DNA from 4 places in the Nocardioides ureilyticus genome. Region 1 is predicted to be linked to each of the others. Evidence: predicted binding sites of a transcription regulator. Region 1 holds the regulator's gene; each other region holds the start of a gene.
What was found. Region 1 encodes LexA, which represses DNA repair genes until DNA is damaged. Its sites were predicted from a motif close to TCGAACANNTGTTCGA; they were not measured.
Positions count from the first base shown of each region.

Region 1 (7,572 bases):
TCCGGTTGAGCCGCTCGATCACGGTGGTGACCTTGATGTCGTTCGCCCGCTCCATCGTCCGCAGCTCGCCGAGCCGACGGTCGTAGATCTCGTTGGCGGGCACGCCGCTGCGGTCGGGCCGCACGCCGGTCATCATCATCACGTGGTTGGGCAGGGTCTCCATCACGGGCATCGAGTGCGCCCGCGGGAAGTGGCGGCCGCCGGCGCGCAGGGCCGCGAGGTTCGGCATCAGCCCGCTGTCGATCTCGTCGGGTCGGCAGCCGTCGACGACGAGCACGTAGGCCCGGCGGCGGTTGCGGCGGCCGGCCGCGTGGGCCGGGCCCTCGAGCGCGCCGACCGCGGTCGAGAAGGTCAGCGCCGCGCCACCGGCGCCGGCGACCTTCAGCAGCGTACGGCGGTCGGTCGCCCGGGGAGCCAGGGCGCCGGCGGCGTCAGTAGCGACGGCGGCGCCGTTCGGGGAGGTCGGTGCGCACATCAGCCGTTCACCGGCCCGTCGACGGCGACGACCTTGTTGGTGCCGGCCCGGGTGGCGAACGACCGGGACCAGGTGGCGCCGGTGCGCCGGTCGGTCCGGGAGCCGATGACGTACCAGTCCATCTGCGCCCGCGCGGGGGTGACGTCGAGGACCGAGTAGCCGTGGCTGTCGAAGTCGAGGTACTTGATGTGCGGGTTCGCCGTCCGGATCGCCCCCTCGACCGCCAGGCTGGCGGTGCGCGGCGGGGCGCCGATGATGTCCTTGAGGTTGTTCGAGGTCACCGAGGTGCACACGAACTCCACGCCGGCGGTCTCGCTCGCCAGCGGGTAGGCGCCGCGGTCGTAGGGCAGGTCACACGCCCAGCCGGAGTGGATGTCGCCGGTGAGGAAGACCGTGTCCTTGATGCCGCGGTCGCGGATGTGGGTGAACAGCTCGCGGCGGTCGTCGGTGTAGCCGTCCCACTGGTCGACGTTGTACGGCAGGCCGTCGCGCGGCAGCAGGCCGGTGACGTCGCTGATCGGCCCGATCAGGTCGTTGGGCAACGCCGCGAAGGTGACCGGCGTGATCATCACCGAGGTGCCGACCAGCTTCCACTGGGCGCGGTCGCGGGCCAACGACTTCTTCAGCCAGTCCATCTGCTGGCGGCCGGTGATGGTGCGGTCGGGGTCGCTGACGGCCGGGTCGACCCCCGGGACCAGCACCTGCTCGTCGCGGTAGGTGCGCAGGTCGAGCATGCTCAGCTCCGCCAGGCGGCCGAACGTGAGCCGGCGGTAGAGCCGGGTGCCGTCGCCGAGCCGGGCGGTGCCGTCGAGGCGGACCGGCATCCACTCGTCGTACGCGCGGTGGGCGCGGGCCCGGCGCCGGGGCCAGCCGCCCTCGCCGCCGGGACCGGAGCCGGGGGTGTGGTTCTCCGCGCCGTCACGCCAGGAGTCGTTGGTCGTCTCGTGGTCGTCCCAGATCGTGACGAACGGCGCCTTCGCGTGCAGGTCCTGCAGGTCGGGGTCGGTCTTGTACTGCGCGTGCCGCTGGCGGTAGTCGGCGAGCGTGACGATCTCACCGGCCGGCTGGTGGCGGCGGACGATCTGGTCGCTGCCGGCGCCGTACTCACCGGCGGGGTACTCGTAGAGGTAGTCGCCGAGGTGCAGCACCGCGTGGAGGTCGTCGCGGGCCGCGAGGTGGCGGTAGGCGCTGAAGTACCCCGCCTGCCAGTTCGAGCACGAGACGACGCCGAAGCGGAGGTGGTCCGGCGTGGCCTCCGGGGCCGGTGCCGTGCGGGTGCGGCCGACGCGGCTGCGCTGGCCGCCGTAGCTGAAGCGGTAGTAGTACCAGCTCTCCGGCGCCAGGCCGGTGACGTCGAGCTTGACCGTGTGGTCGCGGCTGGCGCTGGTGACGAAGCGGCCGCGGCGCACCACCTTCCGGAACCGCCGGTCGCGGGCGACCTCCCAGCGCACCTCGGCGCGCGGGCCCTTGCCCGACCCCGGCTTCGCCGACCGGGTCGGCGTCACGCGGGTCCAGATGAGCACGGCGTGGGGCAGCGGGTCGCCCGAGGCGACCCCGTGCTGGAAGACGCGGTGCCGGGCGGCGGCGATGGCGGGGGTCGAGGTGCCGGCCACCGTCGCGACGCCGAGGCCGGTGGCCCCGGAGGCGACGACGGTGCGACGACCGACGGTCGTGGTGGTGTTCACGCCTCAGTGAACGACACTCGCGGCCGGACGTGACGAGCTTGGCGATGTGAGCACCGTCTGTTCAACCGCCGGACGCCGGACGTTCCGGGCTCGGCCGGCAGCAGCCGGGCGCGCGCTCAGCGGCGTACGACGGCCTTCACCCGCGCGACCTGGTTGTCGTCCACCGGCACCCCCATGCAGGAGAACGGCGAGGACTTGGACCGCCAGCACTGCGAGCGGCCGCTGGCGTTGACCAGGGTCACCTCCACCGCGGCGACCTTGGCCCGGGTGAAGGGGACGGTGCGGCGGCCGGCGCCACTGCGGTCGAGCCGGATGGGAGTGGTCGTCGTGGAGCCGGACCGGGACACGACCGTGACCAGCGCGATGGACCCGCGGCTCAGGTCGGCCATGTCGACCCGGACGGCCAGCCGCCGGCTGCCCCGCTTGGGCAGGAAGCGGCCGGTGGCGGAGGCGAGGTGGTCCAGCTTCGTGGCGTACCAACCGCGCTTGCGGCTGAACCGGCCCAGCGGCGCGGTCGGGTAGCGGTTGGCGGCCCCCTCGGCGTAGGCCTGCGCCGGCCGGCGGTTGGCCACCGCGAAGGCGGCGTACGCCGCGCCGAGGCTGGTCCCGCGGGCGGTGAGCTCGCTGGCGACCGCCTGCAGGGAGTACTGCTTCGGGCCGCCGGGCGCGTCGTCCGCGCGCCGCCACATGTCCCGCACCAGGGTGGGCATGCCGCCCGCCTCGGTGTCGAACCGCTCGGTGAGGAAGCGGAAGAAGACCCATCCGCCGTACTCGTGGCCGTCCCCGTACTGGTCGAGCGAGCGCGCGGGGTGCGAGAGCGGGCTGGTGCCGAGGTAGCCCACGTTGTCGTCGACGTCGTCGAAGACCTCGTCCTCCGCCCAGGTGGCGGTGGCCTCCATGAACCAGCCGTCCTCCGCGACGTCGTAGCCGAACTGCACGGCGTGGAAGTACTCGTGCGCGGCGGTCACCTGCATGTTCTGCAGCGGCGTGCCGTGCCGGAACTGCGTCGGCGAGAAGTCGTCGTCGAGCACGCAGTAGGCAGAGGTGTCGTAGCGGCCGTCGGCCGGCGGCTGGTCGGGGCTGCAGTAGCCGTAGAGCTGCTCGGCGCCGACGTCCTGCAGGTAGATGTCGGGCAGGGCGTTCCCGCCGGCGCTGCCGTCGGGCTTGACCGGCCGGTAGCCCGCGTCGACGTAGGTCTGCTGGAGGCCCTCGACGGTGGCGATCACGGCGTCGACGTAGCCGGGCTCGACGTCGCTGGCGTTCCAGTGCAGGCAGATCGTGGCGGTGCACCGCGCCTGGCTGGTCGCCGGCCGCCGCAGCAGCGCGTCGGCGCGGGCCCGCTCGGCCCCGGTGAGGGTCGAGCGGCGCAGCGTGAGGTCGCGCAGCGCGAGGGTCGCGCTGGGGCCGCCGCGGCCCTCGAGCACCGCCTCGGCGCGGGCCAGGGCCCGGCGTGCGCTGGAGAGCGCCCGCGGCGTGGGCTCGGTCATGGGGCCGGTCGTGCGCTCGGCGACCGGACGGTCAGCCGACGCGCGGGGACCGGCTGCTGCCGGCGCCGCGAGGGAGGCGCCGGTCGCCAGGACCAGGGCAAGGGTGAGCAGGGGACGGGCAGCGCGCATGGGGGCTCCAGGTACGGCGGGGAGGGTCAGCCAACAGGAGCGGGGTGCTCGTGCGCATGCCTCGTACGGGTCATTCTCGGGGTCATCCACCGTGCGACGGCGAAACCCACGCCGATGACGGCCCAGCCGGCCAGCACGTCGAGGACCCAGTGGTTCCCGGTGCCGACGATCACCACCGCGGTGATCGCGGCGTGGGCCCATGCCAGGCCGTGCGCCCATCGGCTGCTGGAGTGGCGCTGGACGATGATGGCCACCCACAGCGCCCAGCCGGCGTGGAGCGACGGGAACGCCGCCAGCTGGTTGGTCAGCTCGCCGAGGCCCTGCGGCGCCGAGGCGTCGGAGCCCCACCAGCCCTCGGTCGCGTGGAGGGCGAGGACGTCGACGTACCCGTCGACGAAGCGGGGCGGCGCCATCGGCAGCATCAGGTAGAGCGCCAGGCCCACGGTGGTCGCGGCGACCAGCGCGCGTCGCTCGGGGACGTAGCGGCGGGGGCCCTTCCGGAAGAGCCAGACCAGGGCGCCGGCCGTGACGACGTAGTGCGCGGTCGCGTACCAGAAGCTCGACAGCAGACCCACCAGTCGGATCTCCACGAAGAGCTGGTTGAGGGCGAACTCCCAGTGCAGGCCGACGAGCCGCTCGACGTTCAGCAGCTCCTGGGCCCGGCTCAGTGCTGGCCCCATCGCGTCGTCGGCGAAGTGCCGGGAGACGCTGTAGGCGACGTAGAGGACCGCCAGCAGCGCGAGCTCGGCGAGCCCGCGCCGCAGGCGGGAGCGTCCGGTCGGGCTGGTGGAGGGAGGCACGCGCTTAGCCTCTCATCAAGACAGGTGATTAGGCATCAGGCTTGACCCTGACCTTCACCCGATCTCCCCAGCTCCGGCCCCGACCGGCCTCACATCCGGCGCAGGACCGCCGTCACCTTGCCGAGGATGGTGGCGTGGGTGCCGTCGATCGGCTCGTACGCCGCGTTGTGCGGCAGCAGCCAGACCTGGCCGTCCTTGCGCTGGAAGGTCTTCACCGTCGCCTCGCCGTCGATCATCGCGGCGACGATCTCGCCGTTGTTCGCCGTCGGCTGCTGGCGGATGACCACGTAGTCGCCGTGGCAGATCGCGGCCTCGATCATCGAGTCGCCGGCGACCTCGAGCAGGAAGAGCTGGCCGTCGCCGACGAGCTGCTTGGGCAGGGGGAAGACGTCCTCGACCCGCTCCTCGGCGAGGATCGGGCCACCGGCGGCGATCCGGCCGACCATCGGGACGTACTGCGCGGCGGGCATGGCGTCGCCCACGCCGGTCTCGTCGAAGGAGCTCTCGTCACCGCTGGAGATCGAGCGGCGGGTGGCCATCGCCTCGGGCAGGAAGACCTCGAGCGCCCGCGGGCGGTGGGGGTCGCGCTTGAGGAAGCCCTTCTCCTCCAGCACCTTCAGCTGGTGGGCCACGCTGGAGGAGCTGGTGAGGCCGACCGCCTCGCCGATCTCGCGCATGCTGGGCGGGTAGCCCCGGCTCTCCACGCAGTCGCGGATGTGGGTGAGGATCCGCGTCTGCCGCGGGGTGAGGCCCGTGACGCCGGGCGCACCGTCGGGCAGCTCGGAGACCTGGGGGCCGGGGTTGGTCGGGCCGGGGTTCTTCGCCATGGGGTGCCTTCCGGGGTGGGCGCGGGACGCGTGCTGCCGATGCAGGTGCTGATGAGTCTGGTGCGGGGTGCTGGCAGCACGGTAGTGACTCCCGGCCTGTCGTTCAAACATCTGTTCGAACGGGCGTGTCGGCGGCCCGCGCGGGCGGGTTGGCATGATCCGGTCATGGACGCCTCTCCCCGCCGTGCTGCCACCACTCCCGCCACTCCCAGCAGCGCCGTCGTCACTGGCGCGGCGCGCGGCATCGGCCGCGGGATCGCCGAGCTCATGGTCGCGCGCGGCTTCCGCGTCGTGGTGACCGACGTCGACGGCGAGGCGCTGGCGCGGACGGCGGAGGAGATCGGAGCGGCGGAGGCGGTGGTGCAGGACGTGCGCGACCCCGACTCGCACCGGCGGGTCGCCGAGGCCGCGGCCCGGCACGGCGAGCTCACCGCCTGGTTCGCCAACGCGGGCGTCGGGGACGACGGCGCGCTGGCCGACCTGGGCGACGACCAGGTCCGCAAGGTCGTCGAGGTCAACCTGCTCGGCGCGGCGTGGAGCATCCGGGCTGCGCTCGACGCGTTCGGGTCCAGCGGTGGCGACGTCGTGGTCACCGCCTCGCTGTCCGCCCTCGGGCCGGTGCCCGGGCTCTCCCTGTATGCCGCGACCAAGGCCGCGGTGGTCTCGCTCGCCTCGTCGGTCGCCCTGGAGGCCCCGCGCGGCGTGCGGGTCCACGCACTGTGCCCCGACGGCGTGGACACCGACATGGTCGCCGGCATGGACGACCGCGGGCTCGGCAAGCGGCTGGTGGCCTCGGGCGGCCGGCTGCTGACCGTCGAGGAGGTCGCCGCCGCGGCGGTCGACCTGGTGGGCAGTCGTCGTGTGGTGCGCACGGTGCCCGGCTGGCGCGGTGCGGCGATGCGCGCCGGCCAGCTGGCGCCGTCGCTAACCGGGCCGGTGCTCGCCGCCTTCGCCGCGCAGGGGAGGCGCCGGCTGCGGTCGTAGTCGGCCTCGGTCAGGAAAGGCGGGGAGGCGTCAGCATCCCAAGTTCACTTGGGATGCTGACGCTTCGCGGCTGTTGCAACACCCGAGGAGCGTCAGGGATGGCCGTGAGGCTCCCGCGCGCCCGGCGCCGCGGTGAGCAGCTCCCGGACACGGCACCTCCGCCCTGGGCTGTTCGAACATTTGTTCGCGCCGACCCTTGATTCGTTCGAACAGGTGCTCTAAGGTCGCACACATGTTCGATCGAACGTCTGCTCGATCGTCGCTCCGCCCCTCGCTCGCCGGCCGTTGTCGGTGGGGGCGGTTAGACATCGGGACGACCGAGATCGAGACGACCCGAGGCTGACCGCCACTTCCCCAGGAGGTCCCCATGAGCACCATCACCGTCAACGCTCCCCGCGCCACCCGCATCGCTCCCGCCCGCCGGGCCGGCGTCGGAGCCAGTGCTGGTGTCGGAGCCGGTGCAGGCGCCGGCGCGAGTGGTGTCCGGCTGACCCGCCGTGGCCGCCTGGTGGTGTTCCTGCTCGCCCTCACCGCCGTGCTCGCGGCCGGGATCTTCATCGCGGCGGGCTCCGTGGCCACGCAGGAGGCCGGCACGCCCGAGCCCACCGAGGTCGTGATGGTCGGGACCGGCGACACCCTGTGGGGGATCGCCTCCGACCTCGCCGAGGACGGTGACGTCCGCGCCATGATGGAGCGGATCGAGCGACTCAACGCCCTCGACTCCGCGGTCCTCGACGCCGGCCAGCGCCTCCGCGTGCCCGTCGAGTAGTCGACACACCACAGACTCCGTCAGCCGCTTCGACCCCGGCTGACGGGCCGGGGAAGACAGGGGCGGGGCCGGGCACGGCCCCGCCCCTGCGGCATCTCCGGGCACTCCCGCGCGGGCGCGGGTACGTCCTTCCCGTCCTCCGGTGACCAGGTCAGCGCGAGGCTCGCCGGCCCCCGGGCGCGACAGGGGTCCGTTCGCGCTCGGCGTCACGGAGCGGCGGGGGAGGAGAGGTGATGCCCATGGCGCGCAGCAGTCGCGCCACGAGCATCAGGCCGACGAAGAGGCAGGCGACCGCGCCGACCGAGGCCAGCGCGAGGAACCACCACGCGTTCGACTCGCCGCCCCGGGCGCTGGCGCCGAAGTCGATCGCGGCGTAGACGAGATAGCCCCACGCGACCACCAGGACCGTGATCCCC
Region 1 covers NZ_JBNCOG010000015.1:60,159-67,730, forward strand. The annotation lists gene ACSMHG_RS10410 (alkaline phosphatase family protein) at 1-475, opposite strand, end outside; gene ACSMHG_RS10415 (alkaline phosphatase D family protein) at 475-2,160, opposite strand; gene ACSMHG_RS10420 (MXAN_6640 family putative metalloprotease) at 2,277-3,776, opposite strand; gene ACSMHG_RS10425 (phosphatase PAP2 family protein) at 3,803-4,576, opposite strand; gene lexA (transcriptional repressor LexA) at 4,666-5,403, opposite strand; gene ACSMHG_RS10435 (SDR family NAD(P)-dependent oxidoreductase) at 5,569-6,387, shown strand; gene ACSMHG_RS10440 (LysM peptidoglycan-binding domain-containing protein) at 6,755-7,156, shown strand; gene ACSMHG_RS10445 (hypothetical protein) at 7,308-7,572, opposite strand, start outside.

Region 2 (7,572 bases), on a different contig from region 1:
CGAACGGACGAATCCCGCGGCGCCGGCGGGTGCCCCTCAGTCGTCGAAGAGGGTGCCCTCGTCAGCCGCTGCCGCCGGCGCGGCGAGCCCGAGGTGCGCCCAGGCCGCGGGCGTCGCCACCCGACCGCGCGGCGTGCGAGAGAGGAAGCCGTTGCGGACCAGGAACGGCTCGGCGACCTCCTCGACGGTCTCGCGCTCCTCCCCCACGGCCACCGCGAGGGTCGAGACACCGACCGGCCCGCCGCCGAAGCGGCGGCAGAGCACGTCGAGCACCGCCCGGTCGAGGCGGTCCAGACCCAGCTGGTCGACCTCGTAGAGGTCGAGTGCCGCTTCGGCGACCGGTCGGGTCACCGTGCCGTCGGCACGGACCTGGGCGTAGTCCCGCACCCGGCGCAGCAGGCGGTTCGCGATCCGGGGGGTCCCCCGCGACCGCATGGCGATCTCGGCGCTGCCGTCGTCGGTGAGCTCCACCCCGAGCAACCCCGCCGAGCGGTAAACGATGAGGTCGAGCTCGGCCGGCTCGTAGAACTCCAGGTGGGCGGTGAAGCCGAACCGGTCGCGGAGGGGTCCGGGCAGGAGCCCAGCGCGCGTGGTGGCCCCGACCAGCGTGAACGGCGGGATGTCGAGCGGGATGGCCGTCGCACCCGGCCCCTTCCCGATGACCACGTCGACCCGGAAGTCCTCCATCGCCATGTAGAGCATCTCCTCGGCCGGCCGGGACATGCGGTGGATCTCGTCGACGAAGAGCACGTCGCCCTCGTTCAGCCCGCTGAGGATCGCGGCCAGGTCGCCGGCGTGGGTGATCGCGGGGCCGCTGGTCAGCCGCAGCGGCACGGACATCTCGGCGGCGATGATCATCGCGAGGGTCGTCTTGCCGAGCCCGGGTGGACCGCTGAGGAGCACGTGGTCCGGCGCCCGCCCGCGGCGCCGCGCCGCTTCCAGGACCAGGCCGAGCTGGTCCCGCACGCGTGCCTGGCCGACCACCTCGTCGAGGCTGCGTGGACGGAGCGCGGCCTCCACGGCCCGCTCGTCACCCTCGGCCTCGGCGGCGGTCAGCGACCGGAGGTGGGTGTCCTCGGCGGTGTCGAGTTCGTCCTCGTGGAAGGGCACCGGGCTCAGGCCTTGCTCAGCGTGCGCAGCGCGGCCCGCAGGAGCGCGGCGACGTCGGGGGCGTCGCCGGGCTGGCCCTCGGCTTGGGGCCCGACGGCGTCGACGGCCTTCTCGGCGTCCTTGGTCGACCAGCCCAGCCCGACCAGGCCCTGGCGGACCTGGTCGCGCCACGGCGCCTCGCCGGCCACCGGAGCGGTGCGCGCGGGACCGCCGGTGGGCGCGCCGATGCGGTCCTTGAGCTCGAGGATGATGCGTTGCGCGCCCTTCTGCCCGACACCGGGCACCTTGGTCAGGGTCTTGACGTCGTCGGCGGCGATCGCGCGGCGCAGGTCGTCGGGGCTGAGGACCGCGACCATCGCCTGGGCGAGCTTCGGGCCGACGCCCGAGGCGGTCTGGACGAGCTCGAAGACGGCCTTCTCGTCCTCGTCGGCGAAGCCGAACAGGGTCAGGGAGTCCTCGCGCACGACCATGCTCGTCGGCAGGGTCGCGGCCTGCCCGGGGCGCAGGCCGGCGAGGGTGCCCGGGGTGCAGAGCAGCTCCAGCCCCACGCCACCGACCTCGACGACGGCGCTGGACAGGGTGACCGTGGCGACCTGGCCGCGGACGAAGGCGATCAACTGGTGCTCCTCTGTCGCTGGTCGAGCTCGTCGAGACCACGCGCCGCGGCGACGGCGGCGTCGATGCGGGCCTGGGCGCCGCCGCGCCAGATGTGGGTGATGGCCAGGGCGAGGGCGTCGGCGGCGTCGGCGGGCTTCGGCACGCCGCCCAGCCGGAGGATGCGGGCGACCATCAGGCCGACCTGGGCCTTGTCCGCGCGGCCGTTCCCCGAGACCGCGGCCTTGACCTCGCTGGGGGTGTGCAGGGCGACCGGGAGGCCACGTCGGGCGGCGCAGACCATGGCGATCCCGCTCGCCTGTGCCGTCCCCATGACGGTGCTGACGTCGGAGCGGGCGAAGACGCGCTCGACGGCGACTGCGTCCGGCTGGTGCTCGTCGAGCCAGGCGTCGACGCCCTTCTCGATGGTCACCAGGCGCTCCGCGACCGGCCGGTCGGAGCTGGTCCGCAGGACGTTGACGTCGACCAGGGTCAGTGGCCGGCCGACGTTCCCCTCGACCACGCCCATGCCGCAGCGGGTCAGGCCGGGGTCGATCCCGAGCACGCGCATGGCAAACCTTCCCTCGAACTCCTGTTCGGGAGAAGGCTAACCTGCGCATCCACCGAGTCCGCCAGACACGCACGCCCGACACGTTTCATTTCTTGGCAGCGATTCGATTGGGGCCCGACAGCGCCAACAGGGTCCATTGGCGGCATCCATCGGCCGTGCCCGAGCGCCGGCGTATACCGACCTGCCGCCGGAGCGCCGCGCAACCAGCGCTCACCTCGGCGGTGGCGACCCCGCTAAGCGATTGGGTCTGAACACGTCAATTGGAGAGGCCACTGCGCACCCGGCATGACCGGGCTGAGCAAGGATCATTCCCAGGCGAGGGCACGCGAGCACATCGAGCAGTTCACACCCGCCGGCTATCAAGGCACCCGGTTTCATCCACGCTCGTGGTTGCCGGCGCACCCGGACGGAAGGTCGGCAGAGCCGCGCGGCGCTCGTGATCACGTAAGCCTTGTCGGCTGGCATGACGAACGGCGCGAGGGTCCTACCATTCACGGAACCGACGTCCGCTTCCGGGCACGAGCCGTATGCAGACGTTCACAAAGCAATTTCCGCCAACTCCAGGTATTCACGGCGTCACTCGAACGCCCAACCGAGAAACTGTCCCTGACTTCACCCCGGACCTCTGCCGCCCGGGGAACCCCGCATAGCTGACCTGCATCCGCAGGCCTCAACTGCAAATAACACCCCGGTCGCTCGCTCGACACGCAGATGGCCCCTGATTATGGCATGGAGGACCCGATTGCGAGCCGGCGTGGTCCCGCCTTCGGAACCACGCCGACCACGAAAACCTCCCGCCGCCTATTCTGACAATGAGATGAAATCCCTACTGCCAGCGGTAAGCGCCGCCAAGGAAACCAGGCTGAACCATCGCCCGCACCGTCTTCCTTCCCGCGACACCACGGTGACCGGGGCTACCCCAATCAACACGGCCGGAGCCACTCGTTCCGCAGCCTAGCGAGTACCAGCGGTTCACGTAATCCTGCTTCTTGTTGGACCACCGGTGCCCGCGTCCCTCTACACAAATCCGACCATTGCTGTAGGGCGGAACCTGCCACGTGTACCCCACCTGATGTCCAGTGAAGTCGGGTCCGATCGTCAGGCAGTCGTCTCGCGACACCGCCCAAGTCCCATAACCGGCGACTGCCGACTTCCACTCACTGCACGATGCCGCAGATGAGACCTTAGACGATATCTCACGAGCGACAGGTCGCGTGTCCTCCGCAGATTGAGCGCTCGCGCTCGTGCCAAAACTTGACGAGATCGCCACACTGAAGGCAGCGACACCAAGGGCAAAACCGTGCTTGAAATGCATCCGAACTCCATCCCGAGAGCAGTCTTATACTGCTTTCGAGAAACGTACGCGAGGCAGACCCGAGGGTCAAGGGAAGAAGAGAGATTCCATCACTAAGGCCGTGTGCGACTTTCGCCGACTATGGCATTGTCGACTGATCCAGGCCCTGGCGAGGCATGGGCCATCCGCTACGCATAGCGCGCAACGAGGCGCCGTCGCGAGGATGGCGGGACCTGATGGCGCGACGTGTCGCTTCGAAGGGTGCAGTGCCACCGTACGCGCCAACGTCTTGGCAAGCCCATGACCGGGCTCGCCCTTCTGATAAGCGCACCCACGGCGACTCCGCGATATGCCGAAGTAGATGCGGCACCGGGCTAGCTGTGATGCCCCGCCAGGTTGTTCAACCTGGTGATGGGTGCAGCCTTCCCGATTGCTGAGTGCGGCCGGTGGTGGTTGTACTCGTGGACCCATGCTGGCAGGGCGGCGAGCCGGGCTGACTCCGAGTTGTGAAACTTCTTGAACGCCCAGCCCTCGGCGAGGGTGCGGTGGAAGCGCTCGATCTTCCCGTTGGTCTGGGGCCGGTAGAGCCGGGTCTTCTTCGGAGTGATGCCCAGATCGGCGCAGGTGTCGCGCCAGAGGGAGGACTTGTAGCAGCTGCCGTTGTCGCTGAGGACTCGCTTGACGATGACGCCACGGTCGGCGAACCAGGCCACGGCGTTCCCGAGAACGTCGACCGGCGGTCTCCTTGGTTTCGTCATCGCGAGCTTCGACGTAGGCGATGCGTGGATGGTCGTCGATCACGGTGTGCAGGTAGCAGGTTCCGATTTCTGGCTCGCGATGCTTGTTGCGTGCTGTGCCGGTGCGCGCGCCACAGTCGCTGGTCGGTTTCTTTCTCCCTGCCGGCGGCCGAAGTAGCGCCATCCGCCGCCGTCGGGGATCTTGACGAGCTTCTTGACATCGACGTGGATCAGATCGCCCGGCGCCGCGTGCTCATGGCGGCGAATCGGCTCACCGGTCGCGCGGTCGATGTGGGTGAGCCGGTTGACCCGACATCCGACGAGCACGGCATGCACGGTCGAGGACGCCATGTCGAGCCGGTCGGGCGATCTCGACCGGGCCGAGCCGCTGCTTCCAGCGCAGGTGCACGATCCTGCGCATCACTGGGGCCGGCGTCCGGTTCGGCTGGCGATGTGGTGCCGAGGACCGGTCGTGCATGCCGCCGGGGCCTTCGTCGCGGTAGCGGTCGGCCCACTACTTGGCCGTGCGCCACGAGACGTCGTAACGCTCGGCAGCACGAGCCAGCGGCCAGTCGTGGTCGACGATCAGGCGCGCGAGTCGAAGCCGCGCGTGGGGTCAGCGCTGCGTTGGCATGGGTAGCGTGGGACACGAAGGCCTCCTGGGTGAGGGAGCGGTTCCTAGACAGCTCCACTCCACACCGGGGAGGCCTTCGTTCATCTTCAGGTCAGACCGTGTCGTCGCAGGATCTCGACCAACGTGTCTGGGCATCACAGCTAGCCGAGGTGTCTCGGTTGCCCGCGGCGTACGGCTCAAGCGTCCTCGAGCTCGGCCATCACGTCCGCGGGGACGTCGACGTTGCTGTAGACCTCCTGCACGTCGTCGAGGTCCTCGAGCGCGTCGATGAGCTTGAACACCTTGCCGGCCGCGCTCGCGTCGACGGGGATGTCCATGCTCGCCACGAACTGGACGTCCGCGGACTCGTAGTCGAGGCCGGCCTCCTGCAGCGCGGTGCGGACGGCGACGAGGTCGGTGGCCTCGGAGATGACCTGGAACTGGTCGCCGAGGTCGTTGACCTCCTCGGCGCCGGCGTCGAGCGTCGCCTCGAGGACGTCGTCCTCACCGGCCTCCTTGCCGCCCTCCTGCGCCTTCGCGACCAGGACGACGCCCTTGCGGTTGAAGAGCCGGGAGACCGACCCGGGGTCGGCCATCGTCCCGCCGTTGCGGGTGACCGCCGTGCGGACCTCCATCGCGGCGCGGTTCTTGTTGTCGGTCAGGCACTCGACCAGCAGGCCGACGCCCGAGGCGCCGTAGACCTCGTAGGTGATCGTGGTGTAGTCCGCGCCGCCGGTCTCCGCACCGGAGCCGCGCTTGACGGCCCGGTCGATGTTGTCGTTGGGGACGGAGGACTTCTTCGCCTTCTGGATGGCGTCGTAGAGGGTCGGGTTGCCGGCGGGGTCTCCGCCGCCCATCCGGGCCGCCACCTCGACGTTCTTGATCAGCTTGGCGAACATCTTGCCGCGCTTGGCGTCGATGGCGGCCTTCTTGTGCTTGGTGGTCGCCCACTTGGAGTGGCCAGACATGCGTCCCTCTTCCCGCGCCGGTCGTGTGCTGCAACGACCGACAACTCTAGCGGCGGCCGCTGGCGTCATGCGGACCGAGCACCCGCTTGCTCGATCCGGATGGCGTCCCGCGGGTGGTCAGCCGACGAGGTCGAGGAAGAGCCGGTGCAGGCGCCCGTCGCCACCGACCTCGGGGTGGAAGGAGGTCGCGAGCAGACGCCCCTGCCGTACGGCGACGGGGTGCTCGGCCGCCTGGGCGAGCACCTCCACCCCACCGCCGACCTCCTCGACCCACGGCGCGCGGATGAAGACGGCGTGGACCGGCTCGTCGAGGCCACCCACGTGCAGGTCGGCCTCGAAGGAGTCCACCTGCCGCCCGAACGCGTTGCGGCGCACCGTCACGTCGAGGCCTCCCACCGTCTCCTGCCCCGCCGCGCCGTCGCGCACGCGGTCGGCGAGCAGGATCATCCCCGCGCAGGTCCCGAAGACCGGCAGCCCGCGTCCGACGCGCTCGCGGAGCGGCTCCATCAACTCGAAGGTGCGCAGCAGCTTCGCCATCGTCGTCGACTCACCACCGGGCAGCACCAGGCCGTCCACCGCGGCCAGCTCCTCGGGCCGCCGCACGGTGACCGCCTCGATCCCCAGGCCGGTCAGGGCCGCGAGGTGCTCCCGCACGTCGCCCTGGAGGGCGAGGACTCCGACGGTCGGTGGCACGCACCGAAGGCTAGCCGCGGGGTCGAGCGCGGACACCGGAGCCTGGGAGCGACCTCACCCGCACTGCACGTGCGTGGTGGGGAACAGCAGCAGGATGTTGACCAGGCTGACGGCGATGGGCACCTCGACCACGCTCCCGCGCCAAGGCGACGGGCTGGCGTTGGTTGCGGTCAGCTGGCTGCGCACCCGCACGACGAAGTCGGTCAGTCGGTAGCTCGTGGCGGGGGGCAGATCCAGGTCGCCGGGAGAGATCTCGAGCTGCTGCACCGTGCCGGACGTGCCGTTGTTGAGGACCAGGGTCGATCCCAGCACCGTCCCGTCGGCACGGACGGCCTCGAGGAGGTAGCTGTACCGGGTGTCGACGTTCGTCCACCGGACGACAGCACTGGTGCCGGAGGGGTCGGCGCACCTCGCGCCGGTCACCGGCTGCACCGCGCCGGACGCGAAGGTCCCCGACCGGATCGATGCCGAGTCGGTGAAGGCAGCGGTCGTGCGCGGCAGGCCCGTCAGCACGAGGACGAGCGCCCCCGTCACCAGCACGAGCAGCGCGCCGCGCTCGAGGAGACCGGCCCTCGCGGGCATCATGGAAGCACCTGGCTGGCGTTCAACGAGATCGTCACCGAACCGCCGCTCGCACCCTGGAACCCGTTGCCGGTGTCGGCCGGTAGCGCCACCCGGACGCAGAGCTGTCGCGACTCCCCCCTCGAGAGGCGCCCCGAGGTGGCACCGGCGTTCATCACGGTGCCGCCGGAGCACGTCCCCACCCGCGGGTAGGTCGTGGAGTTGGTGACGGACGTGCTCGGGCCGACCGTCATCTCCACCGTGAGCGCCGGGCCGAGGCCGCCGCCCTTGGTGACCTGGGGCACCCACGTCAGCGGGGCGTCGCCGACGTTGGCGACGGTGATCACCCGGGCCACGCTCTCCCCGGGCAGCATGCTGCCCATCGCGAGGTCGGCCTTGACATGGGGTGCGGACGCACCCTGCTGGCCGTC
Region 2 covers NZ_JBNCOG010000002.1:13,891-21,462, forward strand. The annotation lists gene ruvB (Holliday junction branch migration DNA helicase RuvB) at 37-1,110, opposite strand; gene ruvA (Holliday junction branch migration protein RuvA) at 1,116-1,727, opposite strand; gene ruvC (crossover junction endodeoxyribonuclease RuvC) at 1,724-2,275, opposite strand; partial or broken gene ACSMHG_RS01405 (IS481 family transposase) at 3,944-4,956, opposite strand; gene ACSMHG_RS01410 (YebC/PmpR family DNA-binding transcriptional regulator) at 5,117-5,887, opposite strand; gene pdxT (pyridoxal 5'-phosphate synthase glutaminase subunit PdxT) at 6,005-6,580, opposite strand; gene ACSMHG_RS01420 (hypothetical protein) at 6,635-7,165, opposite strand; gene ACSMHG_RS01425 (TasA family protein) at 7,162-7,572, opposite strand, start outside.
Region 2: the regulator LexA is predicted to act here: its motif matches at 2,289-2,304, upstream of ruvC (crossover junction endodeoxyribonuclease RuvC).

Region 3 (7,572 bases), on a different contig from region 1:
CCGTCGACGAGGGCGACCGCGCCGAAGTAGTTGACCGACACGACCAGCTCCGGGTCCACGCCGGTCAGCCCGGCGATCCCGGCGGCCGGCACGACGCCGGCGAGGCCGTCGTCGCCCACGAGGTCGGCAGCGCCGGCGACGGCCGTGCGGCGTCCGTCGGGGGTCGACAGGTCGGCGACGACGTCGGCGTCGTGCAGGTCGATCGTGACGACCCGGTGCCCCTGGGACCGCAGCAGCCCCGTGGTCGCGGCCCCGATGCCGGAGGCGGCCCCGCTGACGACGTACGTGCGCTGGCTGGTCACCGGCGCACGCTAGCCAGCGGGCGCGCCCGCCCGCAGCCGTGGTCCCACTGGTGCGGCGGGCTCAGGCGTACCGGCGGGCGCGGTCGGCGGGGGAGCCGGGGCCGCGGTCGAGCATCGCGGCCAGCTCGTGCTCCAGCACCGCGCCGACCCGCCGGCAGAAGGCCTCCGGCTCGTCGGCGGCGTCGGGCCGCTCGGCGACCACGCGGTCGACGATGCCGAGGTCGTGGAGGTCGAGGGCTCGCACCCGCTGCTGCCGGGCCATCTCGGGGGCGTGGTCGAGGTCGCGGTGGACGATCGCGCTGGCGCCCTCGGGCGGCAGCGGGGAGAGCCAGGCGTGCTGGGCCGCCACCACCCGGTCGGCGGGCAGCAGGGCCAGCGCGCCGCCGCCGTTCCCCTCCCCGAGCATCAGGCAGAGCGTGGGGGCGTCGAGGGTGACCAGGTCGGCGAGGCAGCGGGCGATCTCGCCGGCGAGCCCGCCGTTCTCGGCGTCGGGGGAGAGCGCGGCGCCCTGGGTGTCGATGACCGTCACCAGCGGCAGTCCGAGCTCGGAGGCCAGTCGCATCCCGCGGCGGGCCTCGCGCAGCGCCTCCGGCCCCATCGGGTGGTCCGGGGTCTGGCCGCGCCGGTCCTGGCCCAGGAAGACGCACGGCGCCTGGCCGAACCGCACCAGCGCGATGAAGAGCCCGGGGTCCCGCTCGCCCTGGCCGGTGCCGTTGAGCGGCACGACGTCGGAGGCGGCGTACTTGAGCAGGCGGCGTACGCCGGGCCGGTCGGGGCGGCGGGACCGGGTGACGGCGTCCCAGGTCTCGACGTCGGGGAGCGTGCCGTCGGCGGAGTCGTCGGGCGCGGCGGGCACCGGGTCGATGCCGTGCCGGGGCGCGAGCAGGATGGTGAGGGCGCGGTCGAGGATGGCGGCGATCTCGTCGGGGGCGACGACGGCGTCGATGATGCCGTGGGCGTAGAGGTTCTCGCTCGTCTGCACGCCCTCGGGGAAGGGCTTGCCGTAGAGCGCCTCGTAGACCCGCGGGCCGAGGAAGCCGACGAGCGCGCCGGGCTCGGCGACGGTCACGTGGCCGAGCGACCCCCACGACGCCATCACGCCGCCGGTGGTCGGGTGGCGCAGGTAGACGAGGTACGGCAGGCCGGTCGCCTTGTGCGCGGCCACCGCCTGGCTGATCCGGATCATCTGCACGAAGGCGGGCGTGCCCTCCTGCATCCGGGTGCCGCCGCTGACCGGGGCGGCCAGCAGCGGGAGGTTCTCCCGGGTGGCGCGCTCGATCGCCGTCACGAGGCGGTTGGCGGCCGCGCGGCCGATCGAGCCGGCGAGGAAGCCGAACTCGCCGACGACCACCGCCACCCGCCGGCCCTTCATCAGCCCCTCGCCGGTCAGCACCGACTCGTCGACGCCCGACTTCTCCTGCGCACGGCGCAGCTCCTCGGCGTACTCCTCGCTGATCCCGGCGCGCTCGGGCGGGGTGTCCCACGAGCGCCACGAGCCCCCGTCGAGGACCAGGTCGATCAGCGCTGCGGCGTCCAGGCGGGCCATGGGGGTGGAACCTAGTCGGTGCTCTATCCCGTGAGCGAGCCGGACGTCGCGATGTCGACCACGAGCCCGACGACGATGGCGACCAGGGAGACGGCGACGCCCAGAGCGGCGCCGGGGATGACTCCCGGGCGGCGGTGCAGGAAGGCCGAGACCAGCGCGACCACCGCGAGCGCGACGCCGACCGTCGCCGCCCACGTTGCGAGCTGCGACCCCAGCAACGTGTCCTCGCCACCCTCGAGGACTTGCCAGGTCACCCAGGCGGTGCCCCCGATCGTGGCGAACGTCAGCGACGCCGCAGCCGCGACCTGCCGGTGGCGGCCTGTCGGCGCGGTCCGCGAGGTGGTGTCCAGGGTCCCAGCATCGGCCCGGTGGTCGAGCCTGTCGAGACCACGCCCCCCTTTCGGTGGTCGAGCCGGCTGATCGGTGGTCGAGCTTGTCGAGACCACGGCGGCCCGGTGGTCGAGCAGAACTTCGGTGGTCGAGCTTGTCGAGACCACGGCGGCCCGGTGGTCGAGCTTGTCGAGACCACGGCCCGGAGGTCGAGCACGTTCGCCTGTGCAGATCGCGGTCGGGACGCGCCCTGTGGACAATTCGCGGACCGGCCCTGACGTGCGGAAACAGTATCTGGGACTGTCGGTGGCGGGTGCTTGAGTGGGGTCATGGCCAAGGACCTGCGACCCGGCGGAGATCACCCGGTCTCGCGTGCGGTCGCGCGGCTGCGTGAGGAGCTGGACGGGCTGGCGGAGGTGCCGTTGTTCGGCCTGGGGCCTGGGGAGACCGGCGCGACGCTGGTGGAGCTGACGCGCTTGGCGGCGCAGGTCGCGGAGCTGGAGCTGCGGGTGGCCGCGCACGCTGGTGAGGTCGGTGTTGAGCAGCAGACCGGTGCGACGTCGACGGCGAGCTGGTGGGCCCACGCCACCAAGCAGGACCGGCGTGCCGCCGCCGGCCGGGTGCGGCTCGCGGAGGCGTTGGGGCGGTTCCCCCTCGTGCGGGAGGCACTCGCTGCTGGTGGGGTGAACGCCGAGCAGGCCCGCGTCATCACCACCGCCCTCGACGCACTTCCGGAGGGGTTGGAGCCCGACCTCTACGCCAAGGCTGAGCGGCACCTCGTGGCCGAAGCGGCCCATCACGACCCGTCCGCGTTGCGGGTGATCGGCAAGCACCTGCTCACCGTCATCGCACCCGAGATCGGTGAGGCGCACGACGCCCGTGCGTTGGAGCGCGAGGAGCGGGCCGCTGCGGCGCGTGCGTTCCTGACGATGTGTCCCGACGGTCGCGGGAGCATGGTCGGGAAGTTCAGCGTCCCCGAAGCCCACGGGCAGATGCTCCACAAGGCGCTGCTGGCGCTCTCGGCGCCCAAGCACGTCGCCGCCACCGACGGCGCCGGCTCCTACGAACGCCGCCCCTCACCCGAACGCCTCGGCACGGCATTGGTCGAGCTGATCGAGCGGTTCCCCGCCGACCGGCTCCCCGACCTCGGCGGCACCAACGCCACCGTCGTGGTCACCATGGACCTCCACACCCTCCTCGGCGGCCTGCGCCACGCACAGCTCGACACCGGCGGCGTCGTCTCCGCCGCCCACGCCCGCCGCATCGCCTGCGAAGCAGGCATCATCCCCGCCGTTCTCGGCAGCAGCAGCGAGGTCCTCGACCTCGGCCGCACCACCCGCCTCTTCACCAAAGCCCAACGCACCGCACTCAACCAGTCACAGCCCACCTGCACCACCGTCGGCTGCGACTGGCCCGCCTACCTCTGCCACGCCCACCACGACACCCCCTGGCACTCAGGCGGGGCTACCGACCTGGCCAACGCCCGCAACCTCTGTCCCCACCACCACGCCCGGATCCACGACCCCACCTACGACACCCAGCGACATCCCGACGGCAGCGTCACCTTCCACCGACGGACCTAGGCCGACGGCACTACACGCGTGGTCTCGACAAGTTCGACCACCGAAACAGGGCGTGGTCTCGACAAGCTCGACCACCGACGTGGTCTCGACAAGCTCGACCACCGAAGCAGGGCCGTGGTCTCGACAAGCTCGACCACCGAGTAGGCCGTGGTCTCGACAAGCTCGACCACCGAGTAGGGCGTGGTCTCGACAAGCTCGACCACCGAGTAGGCCGTGGTCTCGACAAGCTCGACCACCGAGTAGGGCGTGGTCTCGACAAGCTCGACCACCGAAGCAGGGCCGTGGTCTCGACAAGCTCGACCACCGGGTGGCTAGGGGCGTCCGGCCACCGCGGCGAGGACCTCGGCCTCCTCCGCCCGGGTCAGGCCGGTCACCGCGGCCGACGGGGTGGCGTGGAGCCAGGCCAGGGTGTCGCTGGCGGTCTCCTCGACGGGCCGGGTGCCGAGCCCCGCGGCGGCGGGTGGGCCGGCGTCATGGGCGAGCAGGCCGTCGTACTGCGGCCGCGGTAGCCAGAGCGGCACCGAGCGAGGGCCCGACCACGGCTCGACGCCCTGGCCGGCCAGCGCCTCCTGCGGCACCCAGGTCAGCGCGGCACCGTCGCCGCCGCAGCCCCGCGCCACCGCGGCCAACAGGTCACGGATCGGGGTGGCCGGTCCCACGGCGTCGTGCACCCCGGGCGCCCGGTCCTCCGCCAGGTCGACGACCCACGCCGCGAGGTCTCGGACGTCGAGGGCCTGCACCACGTCCTCGGGATCGCCCGGGGCCAGGACGCGGGGGCGCGCCGCGGCGTCGGCGAACCGCGACACCCAGTAGGTGAACCGCCCCGACGGGTCACCCGGCCCCGCGATCAAGCCCGGACGCACCACCGTCGACGACCGGGCGCCCGCCCGCACGAGCGACTCGCAGGCGACCTTCATCGGTCCGTACGCCTCCGGGTCGACCGACACGTCCGCGTCCTCCCAGCGCGGCTCCCGCAGGGGGAGCGAGCCCGGCGTGCCGCCCGGCGTCGACTCGTCGGCGTAGACGTTGACCGTGGAGACGAAGACCCAGTGGCTCTCGCCGAGCCGCTCCACCGCCCGCCGTACCCACGAGGGCTGGCGAGCCACGTCGACCACGGCGTCGTACGACGAGCCCGTTCCGATCGCCTCCGGCAGTGCCTCCGCGCGGTCGACCGGCACGTGCCGCGCGCCCTCCGGCACCGACCCGGACGCGCCGCGGCAGGCGCAGGTGACGTCGTGACCCCGCTCGACGGCCAGCTCGGCCACGGCCCGCGAGAGGAACACCGAGCCGCCCAGCACGAGGAGTCGCATGCCGTCACGGTGCCCGGGCGGCCGCCGCAGCGGAAGGCCGGTTCGCCGAGGGCGGAACGGCTCGGCTCAGGCCCCCGTCGGCCAGGACTCCAGCTCGCCGGCCGGGCCGTCGGTCCCGTGACCACCGCGGGGCAGGGGCCGCAGGGCGGACGTCTCGTCGATCCACAGGAAGGCGTCGTACCGGCGCCCGAGGACGGTGGGCACGTAGTTGCCCCAGCGCTCGGCCTCGGGCCGGTAGACCACACCGATGGCCCGGTGCGGTCGCTCCTCGGCCGCCCACTGCGGGAGGTCGGGCGGGAAGACGAAGAGCGCGGAGCGTCCGGGCAGCGAGTCGTGCAGCAGCGCCTCGGTGCTGCCGGCGCGGGCCGCCGGCACGCGCATCACCTCGCGTGGCAGCCCCCACTCGCGGCCGGCCACCACGGTGCCCCGGTGGCTGCCGAAGCCGACCAGGACGCACTCCTCCTCGCCGTACCTCTCCCGGACCAGCTGGCCGAGGTTGACCAGGCCGGCGTCGGACATGTCGGTGAAGCGGGCGTCACCGACATGGGTGTTGTGCGCCCACACCACGACCTTCGCCGGGCGCCCGCGCCTCGACCCGTGGTGCTCGAGGAGGTGGTCCAAGGTCTCGACCATGTGCGTGTCGCGGATGTTCCACGACTCCGGCCCGCCGCGGACCATCGAGCGGTAGTAGGCCTCCGCGCCCACGGCCGCCTCGGCGTTCCGCTCGGCCGCGAACGTCGCGTCACGCTCGGCAGGCGCTCGGCCGGTGGCGTCCAGGTCGTCGGCGTGGCGGCGGAGCAGGTCCCGGAGCAGCCCGACGACCTCGGTCTCGCAGCCGGTGGGCACGAAGCGGGTGGACCGGGCATAGGCCTGCGGGTCCTCGGCGTACGGCTCGAGGCACCGGCACGCCGCGAGCGCCGCCTCGAGCTCCGCGGGATCGTGCTCGCGGGCGTGGTCGACCACGGCGCGCAGCGACTCCCACAGGGAGTAGACGTCGAGCCCGTAGAACCCGACCCGCTCGCCGGCCGGCCTCCGGTCGTTGTGGCCACGCAGCCAGCCGAGGAAGCCGGCGACCTCCTCGTTGGCCCACATCCAGGTCGGCCACCGGACGTAGCCGGCCAACGCCTCGCGCGGGTCCGTCGGGGCTCCCGGCGCGCCGGTCACGCTGCAGCTCACCCGCCAGCAGTCCGGCCAGTCGCCCTCGACCGCCACCGCGTCGAAGCCGCGCTCCTCGACGAGCCGCCGGGTGAGGAGCTCGCGCCACCGGTAGTACTCGTGGGTGCCGTGCGAGGCCTCGCCCAGGCAGACGACCCGCGCGTCCCCGATCCGGTCGAGGAGCGGGTCGAGGTCCGCGGGATCGGCGAGCGGTTGCGCGAGGGCGGCGGGGTCCGTGGCCGTCACGGTCCCGGAGTACCCGGGGCCGACGGCCCCATCCCCCGACCGACCGACGGCGGCGCGAGGTCAGGAGCGGGGCGGCGTCGTCTCGTCGAGCAGCCAGGCGTCGAAGAACGCCGAGAGCTCCTCGCCGGTGTGCTCCTCGACCCACGCGACGTGCTCCTCGCGGTCGGCGCTGCCGTCGGCCTGCGACGCGGGCCACTCGCGCACCAGGCTCCAGAAGACCTCGTCGCCCAGGCGCTCGCGCAGCTCGTGCCACATCAGCGCGGGTCCGTAGTAGACGTTCGACTCGCCGAAGGCGTCCGGGTCGTAGTCGCCCGGCGGTCCGTGGTCGGCACGCTCGGCCGCCTCCCGCTCGGCGTACCCGCCGAGGAGCGCCTCGAGCGGCACGTCGTCGTGCTGCGCCTGCCAGACCAGCTGCAGGTACATCACCATGCCCTCGTTCAGCCACAGGTCCCGCCAGTCCGTCGGCGTGACGAGGTCGCCGTACCAGTGGTGCGCCATCTCGTGGACCAGGACCGGGGCCGAGGTCGCGTAGTCGGTCGTGCCGACCGTGATCATCGTCTGGGTCTCCATGGCGCTGCTGGAGTCGACCACGACGACGCCGAGGGTGTCGTACGGGTAGCGGCCCAGCCGCTCCTCGAGCCAGGGCAGCTCCCGTGCGGTCGCCCGCAGCCGCGTCACGAGCTCCGGCCGGCCACGCGGCACCCAGTAGCTGATCGGCACGCCCGTCGCGGACTCCTCGCGGGTGACGACGTAGTCGCCGATGGCGACGGTCACCAGGTACGACGCCGCCGGCTCCGCGAGCCGCCAGTGGGTGACCGTGCGGTCCCCGGCGTCGCGCCGCGACAGCAGCTCGCCGTTGGCCACGCCGACCCACGGGGAGGGCACCGAGACGGTGATGTCGTAGAGCGCCTTGTCGGAGGGGTGGTCGTTCGCGGCGTACCAGGTGAACGCGCCGTACGGCTCCTGCATCGTCCACACCTCGCCGCCGGTGGTCGTCGTCCAACCGGTCTCGCTGACGTCCGTCCGTGTGGTGGGAGAGGTGACCGGCTGCGGCGTGCCGGTGTACGTGAGGACCAGCCGGTACCGCTCGTCGGCCACGA
Region 3 covers NZ_JBNCOG010000028.1:33,521-41,092, forward strand. The annotation lists gene ACSMHG_RS14970 (SDR family oxidoreductase) at 1-302, opposite strand, end outside; gene ACSMHG_RS14975 (carboxyl transferase domain-containing protein) at 364-1,848, opposite strand; gene ACSMHG_RS14980 (hypothetical protein) at 1,872-2,102, opposite strand; gene ACSMHG_RS14985 (HNH endonuclease signature motif containing protein) at 2,508-3,761, shown strand; gene ACSMHG_RS14990 (NAD-dependent epimerase/dehydratase family protein) at 4,073-5,071, opposite strand; gene ACSMHG_RS14995 (erythromycin esterase family protein) at 5,138-6,472, opposite strand; gene ACSMHG_RS15000 (M1 family metallopeptidase) at 6,533-7,572, opposite strand, start outside.
Region 3: the regulator LexA is predicted to act here: its motif matches at 2,308-2,323, upstream of ACSMHG_RS14985 (HNH endonuclease signature motif containing protein).

Region 4 (7,572 bases), on a different contig from region 1:
GCACCGCTCGCTGGCCAGCCGGGTCACCGTCCTCACCACCGTCGCCGTGGCGCTGGCCGTGGCGTTCGTGGCGGCCGGCGCCTGGGCGACGGTGCGGATGCAGATGCAGTCGACCCTGGACGCCTCCCTCGTCGACCGGGCGCACGCCGCCGCGAAGTACCCCGCCCTCTCGAACTTGACCAGCGACTACCAGCTGCCCTCGTGGGCGCTGGGCGCGGCGGACGTCCGGATCGCCTTCGTCTACGCCGACGGCAGCTACCGCACCTACGACCAGCTGCCCCGGATGAAGCTCGCCCCGGAGATCGAGGTGGCCACCGGCGAGCGCGACTCGATCATCCGCACGATCAGCGCCGGCGGCACCCGCTACCGGGTGGTGGCGGTGCCCTCCGGCCCCGGTACGGCGCTCGTGGTCGCCCAGTCGCTCGAGCCGCAGCAGCGGGTGCTCTCGAAGCTCGGCATGGTGATGCTCCTCTTCGGGCTCCTCGGTGTCGCCGGGGCCGCCGGCGCCGGCTGGGCCGTCGCCCGCAACGGCCTGCGCCCGGTGCGCCGGCTGACCGCGGAGGTCGAGGCGATCGCCCGCACGGAGGACCTCACACCGATCGAGGTGGCCGGTGACGACGAGGTCGCCCGGCTCGCGGCGGCCTTCAACGGCATGCTCACCGCGCTCGCGGCCTCCCGCGACCGGCAGCGCCAGCTCGTCGCCGACGCCGGCCACGAGCTGCGCACGCCGCTCACGTCGTTGCGCACGAACATCGAGCTGCTCACCCAGGCCGACGGTGGCGGGGCCGGTGCCGCCGAGCTGCCCGCCGCCGCCCGCGCGGAGCTGCTCGACGACGTGCGCGCCCAGATCGAGGAGCTCACCACGCTCATCGGCGACCTCGTCGAGCTCTCCCGTGACGACCCCTCGACCCACGTGGTGGCGCCGGTCGACCTTGCCGAGGTGCTCGACCAGGCCGTGGCGCGAGTCCGTCGGCGGGCACCCGGGCTGGTCCTGGAGGTGACCGCCGAGCCGCTCGAGATCGTCGGCGACGCCGCCGCGCTCGAGCGCGCGGTCACCAACCTGCTCGACAACGCGGTCAAGTGGAGCCCGCCGGGCGGCACGGTCACGGTGCGGCTCGTGGACGGCGTCCTCACCGTCGACGACGAGGGCCCCGGCATCGCGGAGGCCGACCGGCCGCACGTTTTCGACCGGTTCTGGCGCTCGGAGGAGTCGCGCGGGATGCCCGGCTCCGGGCTGGGCCTCTCGATCGTGCGACAGGTGGCGGACCGGCACGCCGGGCGACTGGAGGTGGCCGACTCGCCTGCGGGCGGCGCGCGGCTGGTGCTGGCGCTGCCGGCGGCCGGCCAGCCGGTCGCCACCGAGCCCGCCCGGAGCGGGGGCCGGCGATGACGCGCCGGCGGGTGGACAGGCTGGCCGGGCTGGCCGCCGGGCTGGTCGCCGTACCGCTGCTCGGGGCGTGCTCGGAGGAGCCCGAGCAGACGGGCCCGCCGCCGACCTCCTGGAGCCCGTGCTCGGACCTGGAGCCCGAGGAGGTCTCCGCACTCCTCGGGGAGGAGGTCACCGAGGAGACCGGTGCGACCGGGGTGGAGCGGTGCACCTACGTCCCCGTCGCCGAGGGCGGGCCCACCCTGGACCTGAACTACCTGTGGTTCGACGGGCCGTTCGAGGAGGCGTGGGACACCATCGGGGACGTCGCCGGCCGGGTGCAGGACCTCGAGGTGCCGACGGCCGACGGCGCGCGGATGGTCGTGCAGACCACCGACGAGGCCGTGGTCGTCACCGCCTTCGTCCAGACCGGCGGACTGGTCGAGTCGGTCAACGGGATCTCGCTGGACACGGACGACCGCGGCCGCCTGGTCCGGGCCGCCCGGGGCGTCATCCGGTTGCTCTCCGCCCGGGCGCCCGAGTCGCGATGAGCGCCGGGGACTCCGGTGCGCCGCGATGACGGCACCCCGGCGGTACGTCTCCGACGAGGAGGACAGCGACCGGTGGCAGCGGTTCCGGTTCCGCCGAGGCGACGTCGTGGTGAGCACCCGCTCGAAGAGCGGCACGACGTGGATGCAGCAGATCTGTCTGTCCCTCGTCCACGGCACGGCGGCGCTGCCTGCCCCGGTCGGCGAGCTGTCGCCGTGGGTGGATTGGCTGCTCGAGCCGGAGGGTGACCTCTTCGCGCGTCTGGACGCACAACCCGGGCGGCGGGTGCTCAAGACCCACACTCCGCTCGACGGCGTGGTCCTGGACCCCAGGGCGACGTACGTCGTGGTGGTGCGCGATCCGTTGGACATGGCGGTGTCGCTGTACCACCAGGGCGACAACCTCGACCGCGGGCGGATCGCCGAGCTCACCGGACGACCCGCCCCGCTACCCTCGCCACGTGCACCGCTCGCGGAGTGGCTCGTCCGGTGGACGACGCGCGAAGCCGACCCGTTGACGTCGATGGACTCGCTGGCCGGCGTCGTGCACCACGCGTCGGACGCGTGGGCGCGATGCGACGACAGACACGTGCTGGTCGTGCGCTACGAGGACCTCGCCGCCGACCTCGAGGGCACGATGCGGTGGCTCGCCGACCGGCTCGACGTCGACCTGGACCCGCGGGCGTGGCCGTCGCTGGTGGACGGCGCGACGCTCGCGAGCATGCGAGCGTCAGCCGCCGATGCGGCTCCCGGCCCGCGTGGCGTGCTCAAGGACCCGGCCGCGTTCTTCCGCCGGGGCACCCCAGGCGCCGGTCGCGAGGTCCTCTCCGGGGACGAGGTAGCGGCGTACGAACGACGGGTGCGTGAGCTCGTGGCAGCCGAGGGGACTGACGATCCGGACGGCGTGCTGAGACTGCTTAACGTCGGTTGACGCGGGATCGGTGGGGCACCGCAGTCGCTCAGGGGTCGCTGACCACGTCGATGATCCGGGTGCCGGTGGGGCCGCGGAGGTAGTGGTGGCCGTGGGGGTCGGTCCAGGCGTAGACGCCGGGGTCGATGACCGGGTCTACGGGCCGGTAGGTCCAGCCGGCATGGGTCTTGAGCCGGTGGTGTCGGCGGCACAGCGGCGCGGTGTTGTGGCTGCACGTCGGTCCACCGGTGCCGTCGGTGGCATAGGCGGTGATGTGGTCGCAGTCGCAGGCCTTCGCGGGCCGGGTGCACCAGGGGAAGACGCACTGGGGGTCGCGCAGCGCGACCTGTTCGCGGAGCCGGTCGGGGACCTCGTAGGCCTCGACGTGGTGGTGCTCGGCCAGGTCGATGACCGGCTTGACCGTCAGGTGGGTGTCGGTGCGCCCGCACCAGGACCGGATGGTCTGCTCCAGCTCGGGGCGGGCCGCGGTCTGGTTGCGGCCCACGGTGTCGAAGCCCCACACCGCCGCGTCGGTCAGGTGGAGGTAGAGCACGATCCTCCGCGACCCACAGCCCGACCTACAGCCTCGCGGCCGGCCGCCGGGCTCCTCGCCGTGCAGCAGGGCGTGCGCGGCGGCGGGGTCGGCGAGCACCCCGACGGCCATGGAACGGCGCACGTCGAGGGACTCCCCGTGCCCGGCCTGACCCTCGCGGCCGAGGACCCCGGCGAGGCGGCCGATGGTGGCCTCGACGTCGTGGAGGTCCTTCCAGTCCCCACGCACCACCAGCTCCGCCAGCCCGGTGTGGTTCAACGTCCGTTCGTCGAGGCGGACGTACCGGGCGTCGAGCGCCTCGAGCTGCGCCAGCTCGCGCTCCTCGGCGTGCAGCCGCAGCATCGCCTCGTCCACCAGCCGGTCCAACCGGGTCACCCCGACCGACCCCGCGACCGGGGCGACGTGGTCATCGACGTAGGTCGCCACGTCGTCGGGGCGGGCCAGGACCGCCTGGGCCACCCGCCGGGCCCGCCACGCCGGCACCTCACCGGCGACGGTCCGCCTCCAGACCTTGGGCAGCCGGTGCCGCAACGTGAGCGCGTCCCGGATCAGCGCCTGACCGGCCTCGGTCGACATCGAGTTCGCCGCCGCGAAGGCCGCGGGGGCGTCCCACCGCACCAGAGGCAGACCGGCCAGCTCCGAGGGCGGCTCCGCATCCCCCGCAGCGTCGATGCCGAACAAGAACCCCTCCACCGGCGCCGCCGCGACCTTCCGCACCACACCGTCAGCATGCCGCTCCTCACGAGCGACACCAGGCACGGGCACACCGGGCACACCCCACGCCTGCTGTCCCTCCAGCGCCGGGTGCGCGTGCGCCCACTCCACCGCCAGCACCAACAGCTCCACCTCGGCCGCATCCGCAGCCTCCCGCGCCGCCCGCACCCGGTCCAGCAACGCCGCCGGCGTCACCGCGACATCAGCCAGCTCGGCCGGCGCAGCAACGGGGAGAACGGTCATGGACCTATGATATTCGCACACCTGTTCGAAGGCAAGGGCCACGTCGAGGAGCTGGAACGGCAGCCTTGGACCCCCCGAGGGCGGGACCGGCAGCCTGCGGGTAAAGGCGGCCGCGGCAGGATGCGTCCATGGACCTCGCCTTCTTCACCGCCGACGGCGACCGCCTCCTCGCCACCGACCTCGCCAGGAGCAGCTGGGGCGGCGACCACCTCCACGGGGTCGCGGTCAGCGGGGCGCTGGCCCGGGCGCTCGAGCAGCGGCTGGCCACGGAGGGGCGCACCGAGCTGCGGCCGGCGCGCTACACCGTCGACCTCTTCCGCCCGGCGACGTCGCAGCCGCTGACCTTCACCACCGAGCTGGTCCGCGCCAGCGCCCGGCTGGCGCTCCTCGACGTCGTGGCCCACCAGGAGGGCGCACCGGTCGCGCGGGCGAGCTGCCTCTTCCTCAAGGCGGCGGGCAGCGCGACCGGCGAGGTCTGGCACCCCACCGAGCGCCCCTCGCCGCCGCCGGAGTCGGTGGCGCCGCCGACCGAGGACCCGCACGTGCCGTTCCTCCACAGCGGCTCGGAGTGGACCCAGGACTTCCGCGAGCACCAGAACGCAGGACGGAAGACCTCGTGGAACAGCGCGGTCCCGGTGGTGGCCGGCGAAGCGCTGACGCCGTTCCAGGCAGCCGCCGCGATCGCCGACGGCGGGAGTCTAGTGACCAACTGGGGCACCCTCGGCGTGGAGTACATCAACACCGACATCACCCTGACCCTGGCGCGGACACCCGCCGGCAACGAGATCGGTCTCGCCGCCGCCGACCGGGTCGAGACGGACGGCATCGCCGTCGGCACGGCGACGATCTTCGACCGGCAGGGGACCCTCGGGACGGTCGTGCTCACCTCCATCGCCAACAGTCGCAAGACCGTCGACCTGGGCCGCGAGCAGTGGGAGGACGACGGCCGGCGGAGGACCTCGGGCGCCTGAGCCCGCGGACAGCCGGAGCGTCAGGCGTCGGCGCCGCCGACCGACGGGGTCCGCCAGGCGCGCTCGAACGGCAGCCGCCAGGCGTGCGGCGCGACGAGCTGGTGCATGGCGTTCGGCCCCCACGTGCCGGGCTGGTAGATCCGCACCGGCGGCGGCGAGTCCACCAGTTCGGCGGACTTCGCCCACAGCGTCTCGATGCCCTCGGCGGTGGTGAACAGGGTCTGGTCACCACGCATCGCGTCGTGGATCAGGCGCTCGTACGCCGCGAGCACGCCCGTCGCCGACGACGTCTCGTGGGTGGCGAACTGCATGGAGACCTTCTCCAGCTTCATGCCGGGGCCCGGCCGCTTGCCGTAGAACGACAACGACATCCGGGACTCGTCGGCGAGGTCGAAGGTGAGGTGGTCGGGCCCCTGCGTGCCGGCGTTCGACCCGGCCGGGAACATCGACAGCGGCGGCTCCTTGAACGCGATGGAGATGATCCGCGCGCTCTCGGGCATCTTCTTGCCGGTGCGCAGGTAGAACGGCACGCCGGCCCACCGCCAGTTGTCGATCTCCACCTTGAGCGCGATGAACGTCTCGGTGTCGGAGTCCTCGGCGACCTCGTCCTTCTCCCGGTAGCCGGCGTACTGGCCGCGGACCACGGTGTGCGGGTCGATGTGCTTCATCGAGCGGAAGACCTTGGTCTTCTCGTCGCTGATCGGCTCCGGCTCCAGCGAGGTGGGCGGCTCCATCGCCATGAACGCCATCACCTGCATCAGGTGGGTGACCACCATGTCGCGGAAGGCGCCGGTCGACTCGTAGAACTTCGTGCGCCCCTCGAGCCCGAGCGTCTCCGGCACGTCGATCTGCACGTGGTCGATGAAGTTGCGATTCCAGATCGGCTCGAAGAGGCCGTTGGCGAAGCGGAAGGCGAGGATGTTCTGCGCCGCCTCCTTGCCGAGGAAGTGGTCGATCCGGAAGATCTGGGCCTCGTCGAAGACCTCGTGCAGCCGGGCGTTGAGCTTCTGCGCCGAGGCCAGGTCGGTGCCGAACGGCTTCTCCATCACGATCCGCGACCGCTCCACCAGGCCCGCCTGGTCGAGCTGGTGGACCACGTCCAGGGCGGCCTTCGGCGGCACGCTGAGGTAGTGCAGCCGCCGCTTCTCCTCGTCGGGCCCGGGCAGCTCGGCCTCGGCGCGGCGTACCTCCTCGGCCAGCGCCTCGGGTCCGTTGGCGGTGCTGACGTAGCGCAGCATCTTCGCGAACGGCGCCCAGCGGGCGTCGTCGATCGTCCCCTCGCCGAACTCCTCGCAGGCGTCACGGGCGAGCTTGGCGAAGTGCTCGGTGTCGACCTCCTCCAGCGACGTGCCGACGATCCGGGTGTCGCAGAGCAGGCCGGCCTCGGACAGGTGCAGCAGCCCCGGCAGGAGCTTGCGGCGGGCGAGGTCGCCGGTGGCTCCGAAGAGCACGATGACGTGGGACTTGGGCATGCTCTCGACGGCGGTCACGCGAGGGTTCCTCCCGGGGTGTCGGACGGGGTGTCACGCTGCTCGTCCAGGGCGGCCAGCAGCCGTGCCGCCTTCCATCGTGCCTCGGCGTGCTCGGAGGCGGCGTCGGAGTGGACGGTGACGCCCCCTCCGGTACCCACCTCCCAGGTGCCGTCACCGGGGGTGACGAGGCTGCGGATGACGACCCCGAGGTCGGCGCGGCCGTCCGCCGAGACCCAGCCGAACGCGCCGGCGTACACCCCGCGCGGCGTGGCCTCGACCGCGTCGACGACCTCCATGGTCCGCCGCTTGGGCGCACCGGTCATCGAGCCGGCCGGGAAGAGGCTGCGCAGCGCCCCCACCGTCGAGACGTCCTCGCGGAGCCGGCCGCGGACGGTGGAGACCAGCTGGTGCACGCCCGGGTAGGACTCGACGTCCATCAGCACCGGTACCTCGACCGTGCCGGGTTCGCAGACGGTGGCGAGGTCGTTGCGCAGCAGGTCGACGATCATCAGGTTCTCCGCGCGGTAGCGCGCCTCGGTGCGGAGCCGGTGTGCGGCGGCGGCGTCCTCGGCCGGGGTGGCACCGCGCGGGGTGGTGCCCTTGATCGGCTTGGTCTCGATCGTGCGGTCCGCAGCGACGGTGGCGTACCGCTCGGGGCTGCTGGAGAGCAGCCAGGCCCGCGCGCCCGGAACGTCGTGCTGCAGGAAGCCGGCGTACGGCGCGGGGTTGAGCGTGCGCAGCCGGAGGTACGTCGCGACGGGGTCGAGGTCGCTCGTCACCCGCAGGCGGTGGGTC
Region 4 covers NZ_JBNCOG010000028.1:1,250-8,821, reverse strand. The annotation lists gene ACSMHG_RS14840 (HAMP domain-containing sensor histidine kinase) at 1-1,390, shown strand, start outside; gene ACSMHG_RS14835 (hypothetical protein) at 1,402-1,917, shown strand; gene ACSMHG_RS14830 (sulfotransferase domain-containing protein) at 1,943-2,845, shown strand; gene ACSMHG_RS14825 (HNH endonuclease signature motif containing protein) at 2,874-4,334, opposite strand; gene ACSMHG_RS14820 (thioesterase family protein) at 4,463-5,305, shown strand; gene zwf (glucose-6-phosphate dehydrogenase) at 5,326-6,777, opposite strand; gene ACSMHG_RS14810 (anthranilate synthase component I family protein) at 6,792-7,572, opposite strand, start outside.
Region 4: the regulator LexA is predicted to act here: its motif matches at 4,348-4,363, upstream of ACSMHG_RS14825 (HNH endonuclease signature motif containing protein).